DNA from 3 places in the Flavobacterium sp. SOK18b genome. Region 2 is predicted to be linked to each of the others. Evidence: riboswitches for the same ligand, from Rfam matches in the RefSeq annotation. Region 2 holds a riboswitch; each other region holds the start of a gene.
What was found. Region 2 has a riboswitch for S-adenosylmethionine ahead of DNC80_RS11945 (Na+/H+ antiporter NhaC family protein). Riboswitches for the same ligand answer to the same signal wherever they lie in the genome.
Positions count from the first base shown of each region.

Region 1: linked by a shared signal. The riboswitch ahead of DNC80_RS12635 (homocysteine S-methyltransferase family protein) and the one ahead of DNC80_RS11945 (Na+/H+ antiporter NhaC family protein) in region 2 are both predicted to bind S-adenosylmethionine.
Region 3: linked by a shared signal. The riboswitch ahead of DNC80_RS04415 (alpha/beta fold hydrolase) and the one ahead of DNC80_RS11945 (Na+/H+ antiporter NhaC family protein) in region 2 are both predicted to bind S-adenosylmethionine.

Region 1 is NZ_QKNZ01000088.1:32,111-39,323, forward strand. It holds gene DNC80_RS12625 (vitamin B12 dependent-methionine synthase activation domain-containing protein) at 1-1,676, opposite strand, end outside; gene DNC80_RS12630 (hypothetical protein) at 2,171-2,611, opposite strand; gene DNC80_RS12635 (homocysteine S-methyltransferase family protein) at 2,638-3,639, opposite strand; SAM riboswitch class I at 3,887-3,999, opposite strand; gene DNC80_RS12640 (NAD(P)/FAD-dependent oxidoreductase) at 4,165-5,217, opposite strand; gene DNC80_RS12645 (bifunctional precorrin-2 dehydrogenase/sirohydrochlorin ferrochelatase) at 5,448-6,026, opposite strand; gene cobA (uroporphyrinogen-III C-methyltransferase) at 6,206-6,982, opposite strand; gene DNC80_RS12655 (HEPN domain-containing protein) at 6,975-7,213, opposite strand, start outside.
Region 2 is NZ_QKNZ01000079.1:49,801-57,013, reverse strand. It holds gene DNC80_RS11970 (UDP-3-O-(3-hydroxymyristoyl)glucosamine N-acyltransferase) at 1-677, shown strand, start outside; gene DNC80_RS11965 (nuclear transport factor 2 family protein) at 679-1,041, shown strand; gene sucD (succinate--CoA ligase subunit alpha) at 1,138-2,010, shown strand; gene DNC80_RS11955 (hypothetical protein) at 2,211-2,633, shown strand; gene DNC80_RS11950 (cytochrome-c peroxidase) at 2,689-3,870, opposite strand; SAM-I-IV-variant riboswitch at 4,097-4,193, shown strand; gene DNC80_RS11945 (Na+/H+ antiporter NhaC family protein) at 4,248-5,570, shown strand; gene fabG (3-oxoacyl-[acyl-carrier-protein] reductase) at 5,755-6,501, shown strand; gene DNC80_RS11935 (hypothetical protein) at 6,596-7,213, shown strand, end outside.
Region 3 is NZ_QKNZ01000019.1:37,016-44,228, reverse strand. It holds gene thrA (bifunctional aspartate kinase/homoserine dehydrogenase I) at 1-1,604, opposite strand, end outside; gene DNC80_RS04415 (alpha/beta fold hydrolase) at 1,624-2,586, opposite strand; SAM riboswitch class I at 2,664-2,771, opposite strand; gene DNC80_RS04410 (hypothetical protein) at 2,998-3,207, opposite strand; gene metK (methionine adenosyltransferase) at 4,011-5,261, shown strand; gene DNC80_RS04400 (carboxypeptidase regulatory-like domain-containing protein) at 5,336-7,213, opposite strand, start outside.

The DNA.
Region 1 (7,213 bases), on a different contig from region 2:
TCTCTAAACGCATCGTATTCTGCACGAATATCACTAGCATATATTTTTCGGTTGTGATCCAATAAATTACCCGCTACCGTTACCGCTCTCGAGGCATCGTTGACGTGAATTACCGTTTGGCTGTATTGAGGTGCAATTTTCACGGCTGTATGCGCACGCGAAGTTGTTGCACCACCAATCATGACTGGAATTTTAAGTCCTCTTTTATCCAATTCCTTAGCGAGATACACCATTTCGTCCAAGGACGGCGTGATCAATCCGCTCAATCCAATAATATCTACTTCGTGCTCAATAGCTGCAGCAATGATTTTTTCTGGAGGCACCATTACACCTAAATCGACAATCTCATAATTATTACAAGCCAATACCACCGAAACTATATTTTTTCCGATATCGTGAACATCACCTTTTACGGTAGCCATCAGGATTTTTCCGTTACCAGATTTGTCGCCAACTTGCTTAGCCGCTTCAATAAAAGGCAATAAATACGCCACTGCTTTTTTCATTACACGTGCCGATTTCACCACTTGTGGCAAAAACATTTTACCCGAACCAAACAAATCACCCACGACATTCATTCCCGTCATCAAGTTGATTTCGATCACCTCAATGGGTTTTGTAGCAGCTTGTCGCGCTTCTTCAACATCTTCTTCAATAAACGCATCCACTCCTTTTACTAACGAGTGCGTGATTCTTTCTTGAACGGTTCCTGAACGCCATTCTAATACCGCCTTTTCATTTGTTTTGGATCCGTCGCCTTTTACATTCTCCGCAAAATCGAGCAAACGTTCTGTCGCATCGTCGCGTCTGTCCAGAATCACATCTTCAACATGCTCCAATAAATCTTTCGGAATCTCATCATAAATCGATAACATTTCTGGATTTACAATCCCCATTGTCATTCCGTTTTGAATGGCATGGTACAAGAAAACCGAGTGCATCGCCTCACGAACCGTATCGTTTCCTCTAAACGAAAACGAAACGTTACTCACCCCACCACTGATATGTGCGTGAGGTAAATTTTCGCGAACCCACTTGGTTCCTCTAAAGAAATCCAACGCATTTAAGCGGTGCTCTTCCATACCTGTTGCCACTGGGAAAATATTCAAATCGAAGATGATATCTTGTGGCGGAAATCCAATTCCCACTAAAATATCATACGAACGCTGACAAATTTCAACACGCCTTTCGTAATTATCCGCTTGACCCACTTCGTCAAAAGCCATCACAATTACCGCCGCACCATAACGCTTTATCAGTTTAGCATGGTGAATAAAAGCTTCTTCGCCTTCTTTCAACGAAATCGAATTCACAACACATTTCCCTTGTACGACTTTCAAACCCGCCTCAATGATTTCCCATTTCGAGCTATCAATCATAATGGGTACGCGCGAAATATCCGGCTCAGCCGCAATCAAATTCAGGAATTTTGTCATCGCATATGCGCCATCGAGCATTCCCTCATCCATATTGATATCAATGATTTGTGCTCCACCTTCTACTTGCTGGCGCGCAATATCAAGCGCCTCATCGTATTTTTCTTCCTTAATCAATCGAAGAAATTTTCTCGAACCCGTCACATTGGTTCGTTCCCCCACATTCACAAATACACTTTCCGGCGTAATGATTAGGGGTTCCAATCCTGCTAATACTAGGTTTCTTCTTTTTTCTGCCATTTCTTTATTTTGAGTTACTCCATTTCTAAGAAACTTAGAATGAGTTTTTATTTTTTTATTTAATGCAAAGTTTTCGAAACCTTACCATCTTATTTCAATTCTTTTTCGGGCGTGTCCCTCCAAAAAAAGTCGGGTCGGGCTATTCGTTTCAAGTCCTCAATCAATTCCGTTAGCACTCCATTGATCTGCGGGCTTTCCACTACTATCCCTCACGCGGGCATTGTGCTAACAACACACTTTTTTTTTGTTGATTCTTCCGTTTCTTTATTCTTCAATTTTGTCATTTTGAGGAACGAAGAATCTAAACAAGTTGCTCTGCTGCTAGCGCTAGCGTCACGCTCGTGCTTATTATTTTTTCTTAAAATTCTTTTCCTGCCTATTTTATGTGCACCAGCGGGGCGCTCGCGCTCGCAAACGAATAAAACTATTTTACTCACCAATACTTCCTTTGACTTGCGTAATAGATGCATTGTAATAAAATCCAATAATCGCGATCACTGCCATTTTGATTTTTCTAGATATCGACTAGTTACATTTCCATCGTATACATAATATTTAGTCCAAGTAAAACCATTTTTAACAAGAGTAAGGGAATCGGGCTTCAATTCTTTATCTAAAAAAATATAATTCCCTTTCGGATTATTTAAGTCATACTTCACTTTGTAAAACTTGTTTAAAATTTCATCTCCTCCCATCGTATTTCTCTTAGACATAACCTTACCATCCACATAAAAGCAATAAATTAAAACCCTTCGTTTACCGACCTGTTTAAACCTCGTTGTTAAACCAATTGCTTCGCCCTTAAATGTTTCTTTGTACTTTTCAAACTTTGTTTTTCTAGAGATATCAAATAATATATATATTGTTGCCAAGGTAAGAGAGCATAGCAGTACCCATTTCAAATTCTTAAAATTATCAATAGTCTTTTCCTCCATTTTTAATAAACTAAATTATCTTAACATTACATCACTGCAGTTGAAACCCTCGGTTTGTATTCCTTTGCGATATCGGCAATTAACTTGATGTGGGCTGGTGTTGTTCCGCAACAACCCCCTATGATGTTGACCAAATTATCATCGAGATATTCTTTGATAAAAGCTTGCATTTGTTCTGGTGTTTCGTCGTATTCTCCAAAGGCGTTGGGCAATCCTGCATTAGGATGGGCCGATACGTTGAACGATGTGTTTTGCGACAAGGTTTGTAAATACGGCTTGAGTAAATCGGCACCAAGGGCGCAATTGAATCCTACACTCAACAACGGTATGTGCGACACCGAAACTAAAAAAGCCTCAACCGTTTGTCCCGAAAGTGTTCTTCCGGAAGCATCAGTAATTGTTCCGGAGACCATAATAGGAATATCAAGATTGCGTTCGTCTTTTACTTCTTCAATAGCAAAAAGCGCTGCTTTGGCATTTAAAGTATCAAAAATAGTTTCTACCAAAAGTAAATCGCAACCACCATCCATAAGCGCTTCTACTTGTTGCTTGTACGCGATGCGTAAATCATCAAAAGTTACGGCTCTGTAACCGGGATCGTTTACATCTGGTGACATGCTTGCTGTTCTATTCGTGGGTCCAATGGAACCCGCTACAAAACGAGGTTTGTCTGGATTTTTGGTGGTAAATTCATCGGCTACTTCGCGGGCAATTTTGGCCGACTCATAGTTCAATTCATATACATATTCTTCAAGATAGTAATCAGCCATACCGATAGTGGTTCCTGAGAAAGTATTGGTTTCAACAATATCAGCTCCAGCTTCAAAATATGCGGCGTGAACGTCTTTTATAGCTTGTGGCTGCGTGAGCGACAATAAATCATTGTTTCCTTTTAGCGAATGCGGAAAATCCTTGAAACGTTCTCCTCTAAAATCTTCTTCGGAGAAATTGTAACGTTGCAACATGGTTCCCATAGCTCCATCAAGGATGAGGATGTTTTTTGTAATGGCTTCGTGAATGCTTGACATAACTTTTTATTTCTTGTAAATCACAATTTGAAATTGTGATTTTTACTTTTGATTAGTATTTCCAAAAGTTCCCAATTTTTCTTTATAGCCCCGATTGCAGTGAAAATCCTTTTATTTTTTTCTTTAAAAAATAAAAGATTGTAACGGAAAGCGGGAACGATTATGACTGAAAAGCGCCATTAATCTGCTCTAAAAAATTCGATATGTTGTCAAGAAAAGGTTTGAGAAATACTGTAGAAGTATTCTTGTGTTATCTATCTTTGATACTGGTTGTATAAAGTAGAATGTAGCACCTTCTTTAAAAAATAAAGGGTTGCTAAGGTTTCATTGGGTCTTTCCCTCCGCCTTTCGTGATAACTTTCAATAAATATAGGAACAGTGCAAAGTAACGACATAGTGCTAACAATTGCAAGTGTTTTTTTAAAGATTCTGAGAGGCTAATTGTCTAAGCAAAAAAAAAGTTCTGAATTACTAAGCTTTTTAATGAACTTAGCAACTCAGAACCTTTTTGACTCAATAGCTTTTTTATACGATTGCTTTTACTACGGCTTTTGGAGCTTCTTTACGAGTTCCGTCAAAACCATCTACGCCTGAAACGGTAGTATATTTTAAAACATAGCGCTTACCTGGATTAATGATTTGGTAGGCCGCTTGACACATTAAAGTGGCTTCATGGAATCCACACAAGATTAATTTTAATTTTCCTGGATAGGTATTTACGTCTCCAATGGCGAAAATTCCAGGAATGTTGGTTTGGTAATCTAAGGCGTTGTTTACTTTGATGGCATTTTTTTCGATTTCTAATCCCCAGTCGCCGATAGGACCTAACTTTGGAGTAAGACCAAAAAGCGGAATAAAATAATCGGTTTCGATGGTGCGTTGTGCGCCATTTTCCTCGACTACAACTGCCTCAAGATGTTCGGCACCTTTTAAACCTACTACTTCACCTGGTGTAATCATTTTTATTTTACCAGAAGTCTTTAGCTCTTGTACTTTTTCTACAGAGTCTAAAGCACCACGAAACTCGTTGCGACGGTGAATCAAAGTCACTTCTGAAGCTACGTTTGACAAAAAGATACTCCAATCTAGAGCCGAATCGCCACCTCCAGCGATAACTACGCGCTTGTCACGGAATTTTTCTGGGTTTTTGATGAAGTATTTAATTCCTTTGTCTTCGTAGAATTCGATGTCTTCAATCAATGGTTTTCTTGGTTCAAAACTACCTAATCCACCAGCAATAGCAATAACTGGCGCATGGAATTTCTTGCCTTTGTTTGAAGTCACAATAAATGTTCCGTCTTCTTGTTTTTCGATGGTTTCGGCACGTTCACCCAAGGTAAACCCTGGTTCGAACTGCTTGATTTGCTCCATTAAATTATCTACTAAATCACCAGCCAATACTTCTGGAAATCCAGGAATATCATAAATAGGTTTTTTAGGATATAACTCTGATAACTGCCCACCTGCTTGTGGCAAAGCATCTAATATATGACATTTTAATTTTAATAATCCTGCTTCAAAAACTGCAAATAAACCTGTTGGCCCCGCGCCAATAATGAGTATGTCTGTTTTAATCATTTTGATTTAATTTAGTATCCTATGTTTTGCCTTCAGTTGTAATTGTAGGCTGTTATGGAAATTGTTAATTGTGTTTATCTATGTTATTGTATTGAATCTAGGCGCTCAATCCTTTTAATTATAATTGAGTACAAATATCACTATTCTGTTTAGTTAAAAAAACAGAAACTGATTATTAAGAACTATTACATTTTATCTTTTTTCTATGAACTTAAGATTGTGTTTTGTGCTTACTTTGCTTTGAGCGTCTCTGTGATTTCATTCATTTTTTGAACTTTTTCCTCAAAATTTCCTTTCAATGTTTTTCGGTATTCATTGAGATTCTCGACCATTTTATTGATATCGTTTGGAATTATTTCTTCAAAAAACTCTCGCAGTCGTTTGGCTGTAGTGGGTGATTTCCCGTTGGTTGAAATGGCAATTTTCACATTCCCTTTGGTTACAATTCCGCCCAAATAATAATCACACAATGGCGGTGTATCAGCAATATTACAAATCAAATATCTTTTTCGGGATAAATCATAAATCCTTTTGTTCACCTTCAAATCATCGGTGCAGGCAATCACCATGTGGCGTTTGCGGAGCATCCAGCGATTGAATTTTTTATAAGTCAACTTCACTGTTGGATGGCTTGCAGCCAAGGTTTCTAATTCTGGTAAAAACCAGGGTGCTACTACCTCAACATTGGCATTGGGACTGGATTTCAACAGAAACGATAGTTTTTCTAAACCCACATTTCCGCCACCCACAATGAGCACATTGAGGTTGTGTAATTTTAAAAAAATAGGATATAATTCGTTTCTTTCCACTTTTATTTTAATTCTTTAAATTGGAATTCGTTATTAATCAATAGAATTCGTTTTCGGCAACATTGGGTTAAAAATCAACCTTTTTTATCATTCATCATCGTATTAATCATAATGCCATCATTACCGTTATCATCGGGTTGAAACCCGACGCTACAATATTATCCGTTCCTACGGAACTGTTATTTACGAATTTCTTTCGCTATGAATTCTTCATAAAAGCCTTTTAATTTATTGCTCTCTTTAACCACCTCGCCAATGACGATTATGGCAGGTGAACTTAATTGTTGCTCTGCAACCACTTTCTCAATGTTGTTGATGGTTCCCACGCCAATTTTCTCCTGAGCGGTCGTTCCGTTTTGAATAATGGCAACCGGTGTTTCTCCTTTAGATTCTTTTTGGAACAAATCGATAATCTGAGTGAGTTTGCTCATTCCCATTAAAATAACTACCGTTGCTGATGATTGTGCAGCCAAAGCCACATCATTTGATAATTTTCGATCAGAAGTTGTTCCTGTAATTACCCAAAAACTTTCAGAAACGCCTCTTTTGGTCAATGAAATCCCTTGATAAGCCGGAACAGCAATCGAGGATGAAATTCCAGGCACCACAGATGTAGGTATGCCAAAACTTTCTATAAAGTCAATTTCTTCACTTCCACGGCCAAAAATAAAAGGATCACCTCCTTTTAAGCGAACTACATGTCCGTACGTCAAGGCATTGTCTACAATCAATTGGTTGATTTGATCTTGCGAATATTCATGACAGCCTTTGCGTTTGCCTACAAAAATCTTAATCGCTTTTTTGGGAGCATACGTCAAAATCTCCTCGTTGGCCAAGGCGTCGTACAATACCACATCCGCTTCTGCTAATGCTTTGGCACCTTTGATCGTCAGTAAATCGGGATCGCCAGGACCCGCACCAACTAGTGTTACGATGGGTTGTTTCTTTTTAAGCATCAGCTAAGTCTTTATTTCTATACGCTTCGATGGCATCAAAAAACACAATGGCATCTTGAATGTACTTTTTAGCAAATTCAGCAGAAGGTTCATTTTGATTGATTTGATATACCAATTCTCGTAAAGAAGATTGCAATTGAATTGTATTTGTAGCCACAAAAACGGCATCAAACAAATCAATAATTCCCGCTTGGTGGTTTGTTTTTTGGTTTTCAGCAAGTAATAATGCTT
Region 2 (7,213 bases):
ATTTTAATATTTTAACAAGGCATTTTAAACCCTTTCAATTTTCTAATGTTTCTATTTCTAGTACTGCTGTAATTGGTGAAGGAACAGTTATTCAACCCAATACTTTTATTGGAAATCATGTTGTCATTGGAAATAATTGTTTAATACATTCTAATGTTGCTATTTATGACCATACTGTAATAGGTAATAATGTCATAATACACGCTGGTACTGTTTTAGGGGCTGATGCTTTTTATTATAAAAAACGTCCAGAGGGTTATGATCAATTGGTTTCTGGCGGTAGGGTTGTTATTGAAGACAATGTTGGGATAGGTGCTCTTTGCACCATTGATAAAGGAGTGACTGGAGATACAAGTATTGGTGAAGGAACAAAAATTGACAACCAAGTGCATGTAGGGCATGATACCGTTATTGGTAAAAAATGTTTAATTGCATCTCAAACTGGTATTGCAGGTTGTGTAATTATTGAAGATGAAGTAACCATGTGGGGACAAGTAGGTACTACAAGTGGAATCACAATTGGTACAAAGGCAGTAATAATGGGTCAAACTGGAGTAACAAAATCTGTTGAAGGAGGAAAGTCATATTTTGGGACTCCAATTGAAGAATCAAGAGAGAAATTAAAACAGTTGGCCAACATTAAAAAAATTCCCGAAATTTTAAATAAAATTAAATAATATGTCTGCTAAAGAAATTGTTCAGAATTTTTACAAATCAGATGCTTTTATTGATAGTACAGTTTTAAAAGATTTTTTGCATCCAGAAATTGTTTTAGAATGGAATAGTAGCAAAGGATTTGTAGAACACAATTTTGCGTCTTTACTGTTACTTTCGGATGAATTAAGTAAAGCCTATGTACGATCAAAAGTTCGAATAAATCATGTTGTTGCTGAAAATGATTTAGTATCTGTGCGTTATTCGCATTTTGTAAAAACAATTGAAAACCCTAGAGAAGAGATGCTTTTGGCACATTTTATTGTGATTTGGCAAATTAAAGACGATAAACTCTATCGCGGTTTTCAAATGAGCCAATTATCATAATATTTAGTGTCAAAAAAAATATTTTTGAATACCAATTACTGATTAGTATTTTATACTTTTGCATAACGATTTTAAAAACTACATAAATAATATATCATGAGTGTTTTAGTTAACAAAGATTCCAAAATAATAGTTCAAGGTTTTACAGGAAGTGAAGGGACTTTCCATGCTTCTCAAATGATTGAGTATGGTACTAATGTTGTAGGTGGTGTAACTCCTGGTAAAGGAGGAACAAGTCACTTAGACAGACCTGTATTTAATACTGTAAAAGATGCTGTTGACCAAGCGGGAGCTGACACAACTATCATTTTTGTACCACCAGCTTTTGCTGCTGATGCTATTATGGAAGCTGCTGATGCTGGAATTAAAGTAATCATTGCAATTACTGAAGGAATTCCTGTTGCTGATATGATAAAAGCAAACAGTTATGTAAAAGAAAGAAATGCAAGATTGATAGGACCTAACTGTCCTGGAATTATTACTCCAGGTGAAGCTAAAGTAGGGATTATGCCAGGCTTTGTTTTCAAAAAAGGAACTGTAGGTATTGTATCTAAATCAGGAACATTAACCTATGAAGCTGCTGATCAAGTTGTAAAACAAGGATTAGGAATAACAACTGCTATCGGTATTGGTGGTGATCCAATCATTGGAACAACTACAAAAGAAGCTGTTGAATTGTTAATGAATGATCCAGAGACTGAATGTATCGTAATGATAGGTGAAATTGGGGGTCAACTTGAAGCTGATGCTGCAAAATGGATCAAAGCTGATGGAAACCGTAAGCCAGTTGTAGGTTTCATTGCAGGAGTTACTGCTCCAGCAGGACGTACAATGGGGCATGCAGGTGCTATTGTTGGTGGTTCTGACGATACAGCTGAGGCTAAAAAACAAATCATGAGAGAATGTGGTATTCACGTTGTGGATTCACCAGCTGAAATTGGTAAAAAAGTAAAAGAAGTTTTAGGATAATCTAAGCTTTTTCTAAATAATAGTAAAGCCTCACAATTTGTGAGGCTTTTTTATGATAAATAGAATTAAAAAAAATACCTTTGCACTTTATTGAAAATCTGATTTTATATCAAAATCAATAAAATACAAATGAACTTGTTATGGTTTATTTTACAACTTGTAAGGTAATGTTCATGGCTAGTTCCTAATAAATAATATATATGTACAAAGAATTAGAAAAATTCAAAGTTACCAATCAATTTTCTTTCACAATCGAAGATAGTCTTGCTGAAGTTTGCAATGCTTCGGATGGATCGGGTGTATTTTTAGTATATGCTATAGGTGATTCAAAAGAGTTAATTATGGTAGGTTCTACAGGAACTGTTCAAAATAATGGAACCTTGAAAATTAAAAACGGTGGTCTTAACGAAAAAATTGTTGAAGGTCATCAATTTGCAAAAACGGGAAGAAAATATTCTTGGCCTGCACAAATGAAAATTGAAGATATCACCACACTTGAAGTAGTTTGGTATGAAACATTTAATACAGACTCAAAAGGAATTCCAACTGCAGTTGAAGGTGTAATTTTACAAAATTTCTTTGATGAAAATGGAAAATTACCAAGATGGAATGTAGCTTTCTAAGTTCATTTTGATTAATAATTAAAAGTCCCCAAAGGTATATTTGGGGACTTTTTTATTATTTGAAAGGTGTTGACCATTTTGCGTCTACATAGACATTTGTTCCAGTTAAGGTTTTTACAAAGGCGATTAAAGCATCTACTTCTGTGGCTGTTAAATTCAATTTTTGACCAAAACCATTTGGCCTTAACCTAGGATCTAGATTTGTATTTCCAGGGGCTAGGTTTATTGTGCCGTAATGGCCTATTACATTTTGAAGCGTATTCAAATTTGCGGTATGCATGAAAGCTCCATTGCTACTTCCATCTGCTTTTACCAAGTCTCTAAGTGATGGAGATTTAGTATTTGTGATGTCAATTCCATTTCCATTTAGTATCCCGATTATTCCATTATTTCTACTGTTTGGGTCAATACTAAATTCAGGAGCTTGATGACAACCTGCGCAGCCTACTCCTCCAGCAATTCTATTTCCAGTAGCATCAAATACTGGAGGTGTTAAAAATAAGTTTTTACCTTGGTTTTCTTGTGCAGTAAAATTAGGAAACTGTTGATTGTCATTTGCAACAAGTGCTCGGCCAGCATCATATTTCGCATCGAATGATTGAATACTTCTTACAAATTGTGATAATGCTAACTGAATTTTATTTTCGGTAATATCTTCTGATCCATATACAAACTTGAACAATTCTTTATAATATCCTATGTTTTGTAGTTTAGTAATTAATGCAGTAAAGTTGCCATCGCCTAATGTCCCGCTAAACCCCATTTCAATATGATCTTGAATAGGTTGGGTTACTTGATTTTCTAAAGTTGAAGCTCTCTCATCCCAAAAGAATTTATTTTCATTTGAAAATCTAGTATTTATTAATCTCATGGAGTGTCTACTAGTTGTCCCGTTTACTCCAGTACTAGCTGCTGCAACATCTCCAAAAGCATTTGCTTGTATGTGACATGAAGAACATGAAATTGTGTTTTTTGATGACAGATTCTTATCGTAAAATAAAACCCGACCTAATGTTGCGCCTTTATCTGTAATGGGGTTCCCTGCAGTATTGTCTTTAGTTATATAATTAGGAATTGTTTGACTAGCATAATTATCCAGTTTGTTAACATTTATTTTTCCGGTAAATGTTGTTGTAATATTAGGATAGGGATCGATTGCTACATAGTTATTTGCATCGTCATTTTTACTGCAACTTGAAGCGAAAATTAAACATATTATTAATAAAACTTTTTTCATAAATATTCTACTAGTGTTAATATTTCAATAATTATATCTTTTATTTGGATGTTTATTAGACTATGTTTATCAAAAATAGTTTAATTAACGATAATATTTAATTTTACAACTCTTTTTTTTGATAAATTGTTGATTTTACAATAAATTTCCGTTTGTTAAATATTGCATAATATTTTAAATTTCAGAGTGTTTGTTTAATATATGATAAAATTTTAATTACTTTTGCACCCGTTATCACGAATCCTTAAATAGGATAGCAACCTGCAACAACAAGCAAGGTGCTAAAACGATAAGCCAAATCTTTTGGAAAAAATGTTGTTTACATTCCCAATACCAGCTTTGTTTTTCGTCATAACGCTTAATTTAAAATTATTTTTATGACAAAGTTTACTAAGGAATCTGGAAATCCTTTTGCATTGATTCCGCTATTTATTTTTATTTTTACTTTTTTAGGAGCAGGTATTTTACTTAATGATTTTTATGCTTTTCCTTCTCCTGTTGCTGTTTTGGTAGGCATTGTTGCTGCTTTTATTTTATTTAAAAACAGTACAGAAGACAAAGTTGATACTTTAATTGCTGGTTGTGGTGATAGTAAAATTATAACCATGTGTTTGATTTATTTATTTGCAGGCGCTTTTGCAGTTGTTAGTAAGGCAATGGGTGGAGTTGATGCAGTAGTGAACCTAGGTATTAATACCATTGATGTAGCGTATTTTCCACTGGGAATTTTCTTGATAGCCTCGTTTTTATCAACTGCTACAGGTACATCTGTTGGAGCTATAGTTGCAATAGGACCTATTGCTATATCACTTGCTGATAAAAGTGGTGCTTCTATGCCATTGATAGCAGGCGCTTTACTTGGTGGCTCTATGCTAGGAGATAATTTATCAATGATATCAGATACTACTATAGCTGCCACTCAATCCCTAGGTTGTGATTTAAAAGATAAGTTTAAGATCAATTTGTTTATCGCACTTCCGGCGGCAATTGTTACTATTTTAATTTTCTTTTATTTGGGATTTAATTCAGATGTTATTTCTGTGGATATTGCAAAAAGTGATTATTCATTATGGGCTATCTTGCCTTATGTTTTAGTGATAATTTTAGCAGTTGTAGGTGTCAACGTTTTTTACACCTTACTATTAGGTACCATAATTGCGGGTTTTATTGGTTTTTATAATGATTCTTTTACAGTAATGGAGTTTACTCAGAAAATTTATGAAGGATTTACGAGCATGACCGATATTTTTCTACTTTCAATGCTTACAGGTGGATTAGCAGCTATGGTGGACAAGGCTGGTGGTATAACATGGGTTTTGAATCAGATAAAGAAAAGAATTAAAAGTAAAAAATCAGCACAAACAGGAATTGGTGTTTTAGTAGGTTTTGCAAATTTAGCTATTGCAAATAATACGGTTTCTATTGTTATTACGGGGCCCATAGCAAAGGAAATTAATGATGAATATGGGTTGAGTGCTAAAAAATCGGCTACTATATTAGATATTTTTTCGTGTGTAATACAAGGGATATTGCCATATGGTGCTCAGATATTGTTGATATTAAACTATGCAAATGGTAAATTAAATTTTATAGATATTTTAAGTAATGCGTGGTATCATTTGTTTTTGCTAGTATTTACATTGATTGCCATTTATGCTGCTTTTTGGGATAAACTAGCATATCGTTTTTTGAAGGTTTAATTGTAAAAATTATTGTTCATAATCAAAGCTAAATTTTTTTTAAAAAAGGAAATAGTATATATTTGGCAAGTCGTTTTTAGCCCTGATAGCAACGGAAATCCTTTTGGGTACGCGACAGCGGACCTAAAAGATTGCAGTGAATAGCAGGAATAGCTTCAAATAAAAAATAAACTAATTTTTGAATATGAAATTACTAGAAGGAAAAGTTGCCATTATCACAGGCGCAAGTCGCGGAATTGGAAAAGGGATTGCAGAAATTTTTGCTAAACATGGAGCCAATGTTGCTTTTACATATAGTTCATCAGTAGAATCTGCGATGGCTTTAGAAAATGAGTTAAACGCTCTAGGTATTAAAGCAAAAGGATATCAATCAAACGCTGCAGATTTTAACGAAGCGCAAACATTTGTGGATGCTGTTTTGGCTGATTTTGGAACGGTTGACGTATTGATTAATAACGCTGGAATCACAAAAGATAATTTATTGATGCGTATGTCTGAAGAAGATTTTGACAACGTGATGGATGTGAATTTGAAATCAGTTTTTAATATGACAAAAGCGATTCAACGTACTTTTTTAAAGCAACGTGCCGGATCGATTATTAATATGAGTTCAGTAGTAGGTGTAAAAGGTAATGCAGGACAAACGAACTATGCGGCATCTAAGGCTGGAGTTATTGGTTTTTCAAAGTCTGTAGCACTGGAATTAGGATCTCGTAATATTCGTTGTAATGTAATTGCACCTGGATTTATTGAAACTGAAATGACTGCCAAACTAAATGAGGATGTTGTAAAAGGCTGGAGAGATGGAATTCCGTTAAAAAGAGGTGGTTCTACCGAAGATGTAGCTAACGCTTGTCTTTTCTTTGCATCAGATATGAGTGCTTATGTAACAGGGCAAGTATTGAATGTGTGTGGAGGAATGCTTACCTAGGTTAGTGAAATGAGTATTTAATTCATTCTACACTTTTATTGAATTCTGGATTACATTTAAGTTTTCAAATTTAAAATATTTTAATAAACACTACATGACAACATCTACCTTGCTACTATTAGTTTTATCATTATTAATAGCGGGCATATTGTCATATTTTCAATATTTATATAAAGCTAAAAACAAGTCAAAATTGAGTTTGTTTTTAGCTTTTTTTCGATTTGCCTCTATTTTTTGTCTGTTTTTATTATTGTTAAATCCAATAATTACTCGGGATAATTTAGTCATCACAAAGACGCCTCTTGCTGTTGTGGTTGATAATTCAAGTTCTATAGCTTTTCTTAAAAATGAAAAGAAAACTAAAGCAATTCTCCAAAATATTCAGAGCAATACGGCTTTGAATGATAAATTTGACGTTCAAGTTTTTCAATTTTCTGAGGATTTTAGTCCGTTATCAAATATTGATTTTAAAGGCAGTCAAACCAATATTGATCTTGTAGCGAACAATCTAAAAAGTATATTTAAAAATACAGTTTTCCCAACGGTTTTGCTTACTGATGGAAATCAAACATCAGGTAACGACTATGTTTATAGTTTTGATCCATCAAATAGGGTATTTCCTCTTGTAGTAGGAGATACTGTTACTTATCTTGATTTTAAAATCAATCAGTTGAATGTTAATAAGTATGCTTTTCATAAAAATAAATTTCCA
Region 3 (7,213 bases), on a different contig from region 2:
ACGGCAATTAAATTCTCTAAATGATGCTCATTTGCGTAGGCAATCACGTCATCAATGGTATACGAGAATCCGTTGGTTTGAATTTCGTTTTTCCAGTTGGGCGTTACGCCGTTTTTATTCAAGAGAACATTCTTAGAGTTGGCAATCGCAAAAACATTCAACTTAATATCTTTTCTTTTTTCGATGGCTGCTGCCGATTCTAAAATTTGATTAATCAAGGTGCCGCCCACCAAACCGTGACCAAAAACAGCAATATTTATTTTCTTGGCAACGCCAAAAATCTCTCCGTGAATCACATTTAAGGCTTTGTGCAATTGTGATTTTTTAACAACCAAACTCACATTCTTACCCGTCACCGTATTGTTAAACAGAATCGGAACAATTTTATTCTTGATTAAAGCCGTGTAAGGTTTGTGAAAAGTGCTTAAATCCTGCCCAATAATTGAGATGACAGCTACATCATCAGCCACAGTTATTTTATTGACATCTTTCGAATAGAAATCATTTTCGAATTCCTTTTCCAATTCAATCATGGCCGTAGTTGCTTTGTCAGCAGCCACAACCAAGCCTATTCCACGCTCTGATGAACCTTGCGAAATAATACTAACACTGATATTGTTGTCGCCCATTACTCTAAAAATTCGAGCATCGACACCTGTTTTACCAAGCAACCCTCTTCCTTCCAAATTGACCAAAGCCACATTTTCAAGAACCGAAAGCGTTTTAATTCCTTCCTTATTAGAATTGGAAGTAATTAAAGTTCCTTTATTTTCATGATTGAAAGTATTTAAAATACGGAGCGGAATGTTTTTTTCTAATAACGGAATGATAGTTTTGGCGTGCAAAATAGTAGCTCCAAAATTAGCAATCTCATTCGCCTCATTAAACGATAAGTGATCAATTTTCTTCGCATCTACAACTAAATCAGGATTGGCAGTATAAATTCCATCAACATGCGTGTAATTTTGTAATTCTTCGGCATTTAAATAATTCGCAATCAACGAAGCGGTGTAATTACTACCGTTTCTTCCTAGAGTTGTAGTATCATTATTGGTCGTAGAGCCAATAAAACCTGTGATTATACTTACTGTATTTTCAGTGTTTTGCTTAAAAAAAGCAACCACATTTTTCTTCGAAAGTTGTTCTAATGGTTGTGCATCACCAAATTTAGCATCGGTTTTTATCAATTCACGCGTATCTGTAAAACGAGCATGAATTCCATTTTCTATGAGGATGGCCGTCAGTAATTTTGCCGAAAGTAATTCACCTTTAGACAAAATAAGGTCTTTGATCTTTTTGCTGTAATCGCCAATCAAACTGACACCTTCAAACAATTTTTCTAAAATAGTAAACTCCTCAGACAAATCAACAGCTTCATAAACGTCTTGCTGGTATTTTTTAAAATCTTCAAAAAGAGGCTTGTAATCTCCGTTTTGAGAAGCAATGGTTAAAATTTGTTCCAACTCATCCGTTGCATTACCACGTGCCGAAACTACAATTGCAATTTTTTCTCCTTGATTTACTTTGTCTGTTATTATGGCAATAACTTTATTTAATCCGTCACCATTTGATAACGATTTACCTCCAAATTTTAATATTTTCATTGTGTTGTGTGTTTGTAGCTTAGAATAAATCTTGAAGCAAATTGTGTAATTGTTTGTATTCTATCAAAAAAGCGTCGTGTCCGTGAATGGAAACTATTTCTTGATAACTAACTTTTTTATTTATTTTTTGTAGTTGCTCAAAAGTCGCTTTATTTTCACTGGCTGTAAAAAACAAATCCGAATTGATGGCTATTATATGAATTTCTGCTTCAACAGTTTGGATTGTATTTTCAAAAGAAGACCTATTGCGAGTGACATCAATGGTTTTCAATAATTGATTCATCATTTTATAGGATGCCAATTGAAAACGCTGTTGCAATTTTTCGCCGTGATGCAACAACCAACTTTCAACATTAAAAATGGCTAACTCTTCATTAGTAGTTCGCTGAAATTTTGCGGCAAATGATTCTGGAGTTCTATAACATAACATCGCGTGTGTACGGGCATCCTGAATGGGTTTAGACGAATTATTCAGAATTTGTTCTTGCAAAAAACAATTGGCAATAAGCCAGTCTGTAGCTTTCCAATCGGTCGCAATAGGAATTAATTTTTGCGTTATTGTTGGTTCTAATGCGACCATTTCCCATGCAATTCCGCCACCTACAGAACCCCCAATAATGGCGAATAGTCTTGTAACCTCAAGTAAATGAATGCCTTTTATAAAAATTCTAGCAATATCTCTTGCTGTAAAATCAAGATGATTTTCAATTACAACTCCATCAAATCCATTTCCAGGAACGTTAAAAGCAAGTACGGTATATTTTGTAGTATCAATAGTTTTGTTGGTGCCAATTAGGTCATTCCACCAACCGTTATCGCCCACAACCTGTGAATTTCCGGTTAGCGCATGATTGACCAAAACGATGGGAGCTGTATGTAATGGCAACCCAAAAACTTGATAACTTAAGTTTAGAGCATTAAAAATTACACCTGACTCCGTGGTGAAATTGTGTAATGTTATTGTTGTTGGTTTATTTTCCAATTGCAAATCTGTTATAATTATGACTTGTGTTTGGAAATATTAGAAAGAAAGCTAGGTGTTATCTAGACAAATTCTTAGTGTTATCTTTCCACGATGGGCGTGGTAGAATGCAGCACCTTCTCCGATAAATCGAAGGGTTGCTAAGGCTTCATCGGGTCTAATCCCTCTGCCTTTCTTTATAACATTTCAATACTGTTGTGAACTTTGTGAGTGCAAATAAAGCACTAATTTTTATTCTGAGCAAATTTTTATGCAAAGTTTAGTCTGAATTACTTTTGCAGTATTCGCAAAAGTATGCAAAAAGCAAGCTGTTTTAACAAAGAAATGTATCGTTTTAGACCATAACTCCATTAAAACAGCAATCCTAATTTAAAATGCATTTTCTCGCTCATTAAAATACATTTGGAATCCCTAAATAAAAAGGACATCATTTTCTTTGGAATACATTAAAAAAAGTAATGAATTAGGCACTGTCTTTAGTGCTGTAACATCATTGGTAGCCATCTCAAATCTAGGATGGATAAGCTCATTCGTTACATTTGTATTATTTCTTTTTTTTGTTCTCCATAATCCTTTCCTCAATAACAGGATTCCTTTCGTTAAATAGTCATTTTTTTTCATTTTTTTTGTTTTAGGTTAATAATTATGAAATTCTATTTTTAAAATTAGTATCAACATCAATACCAGTTTTTATGAAAATTAAAATTTTATCAATATTTATTTTCTTATTATTCTGTTCAACCAAATAATTTAACAATCCATAATCTTCTTGAAAAACTACGTTAATTACTATTCGTACTAAAAGCAATAAACCCCTTTTAGATACGTATCCAAAAGGGGTTTAGTTTTTTAAACTTGTCCTTTCGGGTCATGATTTATCAAATAGTACAACAGCACAAATAGGCGCTATTGCATTCATTTTTTGTTGGCATTTTAGTGTATTCATAAATTTTTATTCTTTGTGGTATTTCAAAAAAAAAAGCTTCCCAAATACTGGGAAGCTTTACTATATAATTTAGTTCAAATTATGCAATAAACAACCCTCAGGAATTTTCCTGTGCGACCTTAAAAACATTGCAAATACTTGATTTCATGATTACTTATTTTGATTATCAAATATCGAAAATATTATTTAAACTACAAAATTTTAATAGTATTAATTTTGTTTATAATTCAAAAAATATTTTCAAAAGATAAAATAGTAAAAAAAAGTTAAGAATTATATGCAAATCAAAATGGTTTCATACCTTTGCAAACTATTACCAGAGGAAAAATTTGAACTGATTGCAACCTCTTCATAATGAAACTTATTCATTATGGATACTGAAGTATTCTCAGTAGAAAAAATGCTAAAGCAGAAACGCTCCTTTAGTCCTTTTCAGCAATTATTTTTTCTCGCTTAATTTTATAAAATAATAAAACTTATGGCCTATTTATTTACGTCAGAATCTGTGAGCGAAGGACATCCAGATAAAATTGCAGATCAAATTTCAGACGCATTAATTGATAACTTTCTAGCATTTGATGCTGAATCAAAAGTAGCTTGTGAAACTTTAGTAACTACTGGTCAAGTTATTTTGGCAGGAGAAGTAAAATCAAATACGTACTTAGATGTGCAAAATATTGCACGTGAAGTCATTCGAAAAATTGGTTATACCAAAAGCGAATACATGTTTGAAGCGAACTCATGCGGTATTCTTTCGGCTATTCACGAACAATCTGCTGATATCAATCAAGGAGTTGACAGAGCAAGCAAAGAAGAGCAAGGTGCTGGTGACCAAGGAATGATGTTTGGTTACGCAACCAATGAAACGGAAAATTACATGCCATTGGCACTTGATTTATCTCATAAATTATTGCAAGAATTAGCTGTTTTAAGACGTGAAAATAACGAAATTACGTATTTGCGTCCTGATGCTAAATCGCAAGTAACTTTAGAATACAGCGACGATAATAAACCAACTCGTATTGAAGCGATTGTTATCTCTACGCAACACGATGATTTTGACGAAGAAGCTACTATGCTTGCTAAAATCAAAAAAGACATTATCGAGATATTGATTCCAAGAATCATTGCTAAAAATCCTGAGCATGCTCATTTATTTAATGATGCTATTCAGTACCACATTAACCCAACAGGTAAATTCGTAATTGGGGGACCTCACGGAGATACTGGATTAACAGGAAGAAAAATCATTGTAGATACTTATGGCGGAAAAGGTGCTCACGGTGGTGGTGCTTTCTCTGGAAAAGATCCAAGTAAAGTAGACAGAAGTGCGGCTTATGCTACACGTCATATCGCTAAAAACTTAGTTGCAGCTGGTGTTGCTGATGAGATTTTGGTTCAAGTTTCGTACGCTATTGGTGTGGCTAAGCCAATGGGTATTTTTATTGACACCTACGGAACTTCAAAAGTAAATTTGACCAATGGTGAAATCGCTAAAAAAGTAGAAGCTATTTTTGATATGCGTCCGTACTTCATCGAACAACGATTGAAATTAAGAAACCCAATTTATAGCGAGACTGCTGCTTACGGACACATGGGACGTACTCCAGAAACCGTAACTAAGACTTTCTCTGCTCCAGGTGGATTAACAAAAACTGTTACTGTTGATTTGTTTACTTGGGAAAAATTAGATTTCGTAGATCAAGTAAAAACTGCTTTTGGATTGTAAACTCAAAGCGATACTATATTAAAAGGGGGATTTTACTAATGTAAAATCCCCTTTCTTTTGGTTCGAAATGAAACCTATAAATTATACTTTACAATAAAGGTTACAAAGCGAGGCAAAATTCTACTTTCATTCGCATTAAAACCATTTACACTAAAAGAGTTGTTCAATCTAGATCTGGTGTTTAATAAATTGTTTGCTTGAATTCGATATTCAAATTTCGAGTCTTTTTTGATGTAATTTAAGCTTGCCGTCATGATTTTAAAATCGTTTGTAATGCCGTTGGTTTCATTTTTAAAACGATTAAATGCATAATCCCAGTTGACATTTAAACCATTCAAGAAATAATAATTTAATTTTACTGTCGGAGTTTGAGTTGTAAACCGATTGGCAGCTTGCTCCGAAAAATTAATACGGTAACCCAAATCTACATTAGGGTATTTTTTAAACTGCGTTGCAAAAGCTAAGTTGTATCCGTGATTTACATTTTCGATCCCTTGAATAAATTCCTGAGTTGCTCCGTTAGTAATCCTTCTGTTCAAAACAAAATTCTTACTCCAACTTGCATTAACTCCTGCCGTTAATTTATAGTACTTTTTAAAACTTTTAGAGTAAAATACATTTCCGTTCAAGTTTTCATTTTCAGCATCCAAATTCAAACGGTCTGATGTGGAATAAATACTTTGGAAAGAAACTCCATTTACCACCGGATCTTTGGTAGTTGTATACGCTACGTTTGCAAAAATCGTAGTGAAATTATACAAGTTGTACTTAGAATAATTCAATCGATGACTTGTAATTAATGAATTTTCTAATTTTGCATTTCCTCGTGACAAGCTGTTAAAATTGGTAAAAATAAAACCTTCAACCAAGGCATTTACATCGTTAAAACCATTACGAACATTGAAGTTATAGGTCAAATTTTCAGATTTTTTTAAATCCCAACGAGCAAACATATCTGGTAATACTCTAGTGAAATTAAGTTTGAAAGGGTTTTCAAATTGCTCGTTAGAAGTGTTGTATTGGTGCACAGAAAAACCAGGATTAAAAGTAAACTTGCCTCTAATAAACTTATAATGTAACCCTATAAAAGCATCATTAAACTGATAACGTACATCATTATTATAGGCAGATTGCTCCACTGGATTTACTGAGTTATCTTGAAGAATTTGCATGATACTCGAATTGTACGACTGAAAAGCATTCGTATTTCCCGCCGTTACATTCAATATACTTTTGTTCGAAATTTGATAAAAATAATCGATTTTAGCATCTAGTTTATTGGTTTTAACAAAACGAGATTGCTCGATATTCAGCGCATTTTCATTTACAAAAACAGCACTTGGATCGTTCGGATTTGTTGAATTTGCATTTTGATACGGATTTACCGAAAGTTGCGGATTGTAAAATGGATCTTCATCCTCGTACTGATGTTGCATTTCTAACACCCAAGTCGATTTTGGATTTTGGGTATAAAACATATTCAAACTCTGGTTGAAAGAGGCTGGTGCTTGTTTTTGAAAAGCAATCACCGTATTATTATTAGTTATTGTATTTCCGTTTGAAGTAGAAGTGAAATTAGTTTGACTGTTGTCTACATCTTGCTGGTCATTTTTTCTAAAGAACGCGTCATAATCCAATTGAAAATTATCATTGGCCTTGTACTTCGAACCAAATTTGGCAATGAAAGCATTGTTTTTGGAATCTGTTCTGTTTTTTCTGTTTTCTAAAGTAGCAATGTTGGTCGTGTTCGGTTCAAAAATACCACGTTCTGAATTCGTAATAGACTGATTAAACGTAGAAGAATAGGCTGCAAAACTAGATAGAGTCCATTTTTTTGAAACGGAGTGATTCAAATTTAACGCCCCAAATTTGTCACTCGCCTTGGCTACATTATCACCACCAGAAAGTCCAAAGAAATTTCGGTTTAAGGTAAGAGAAGTTCCACTTCGACC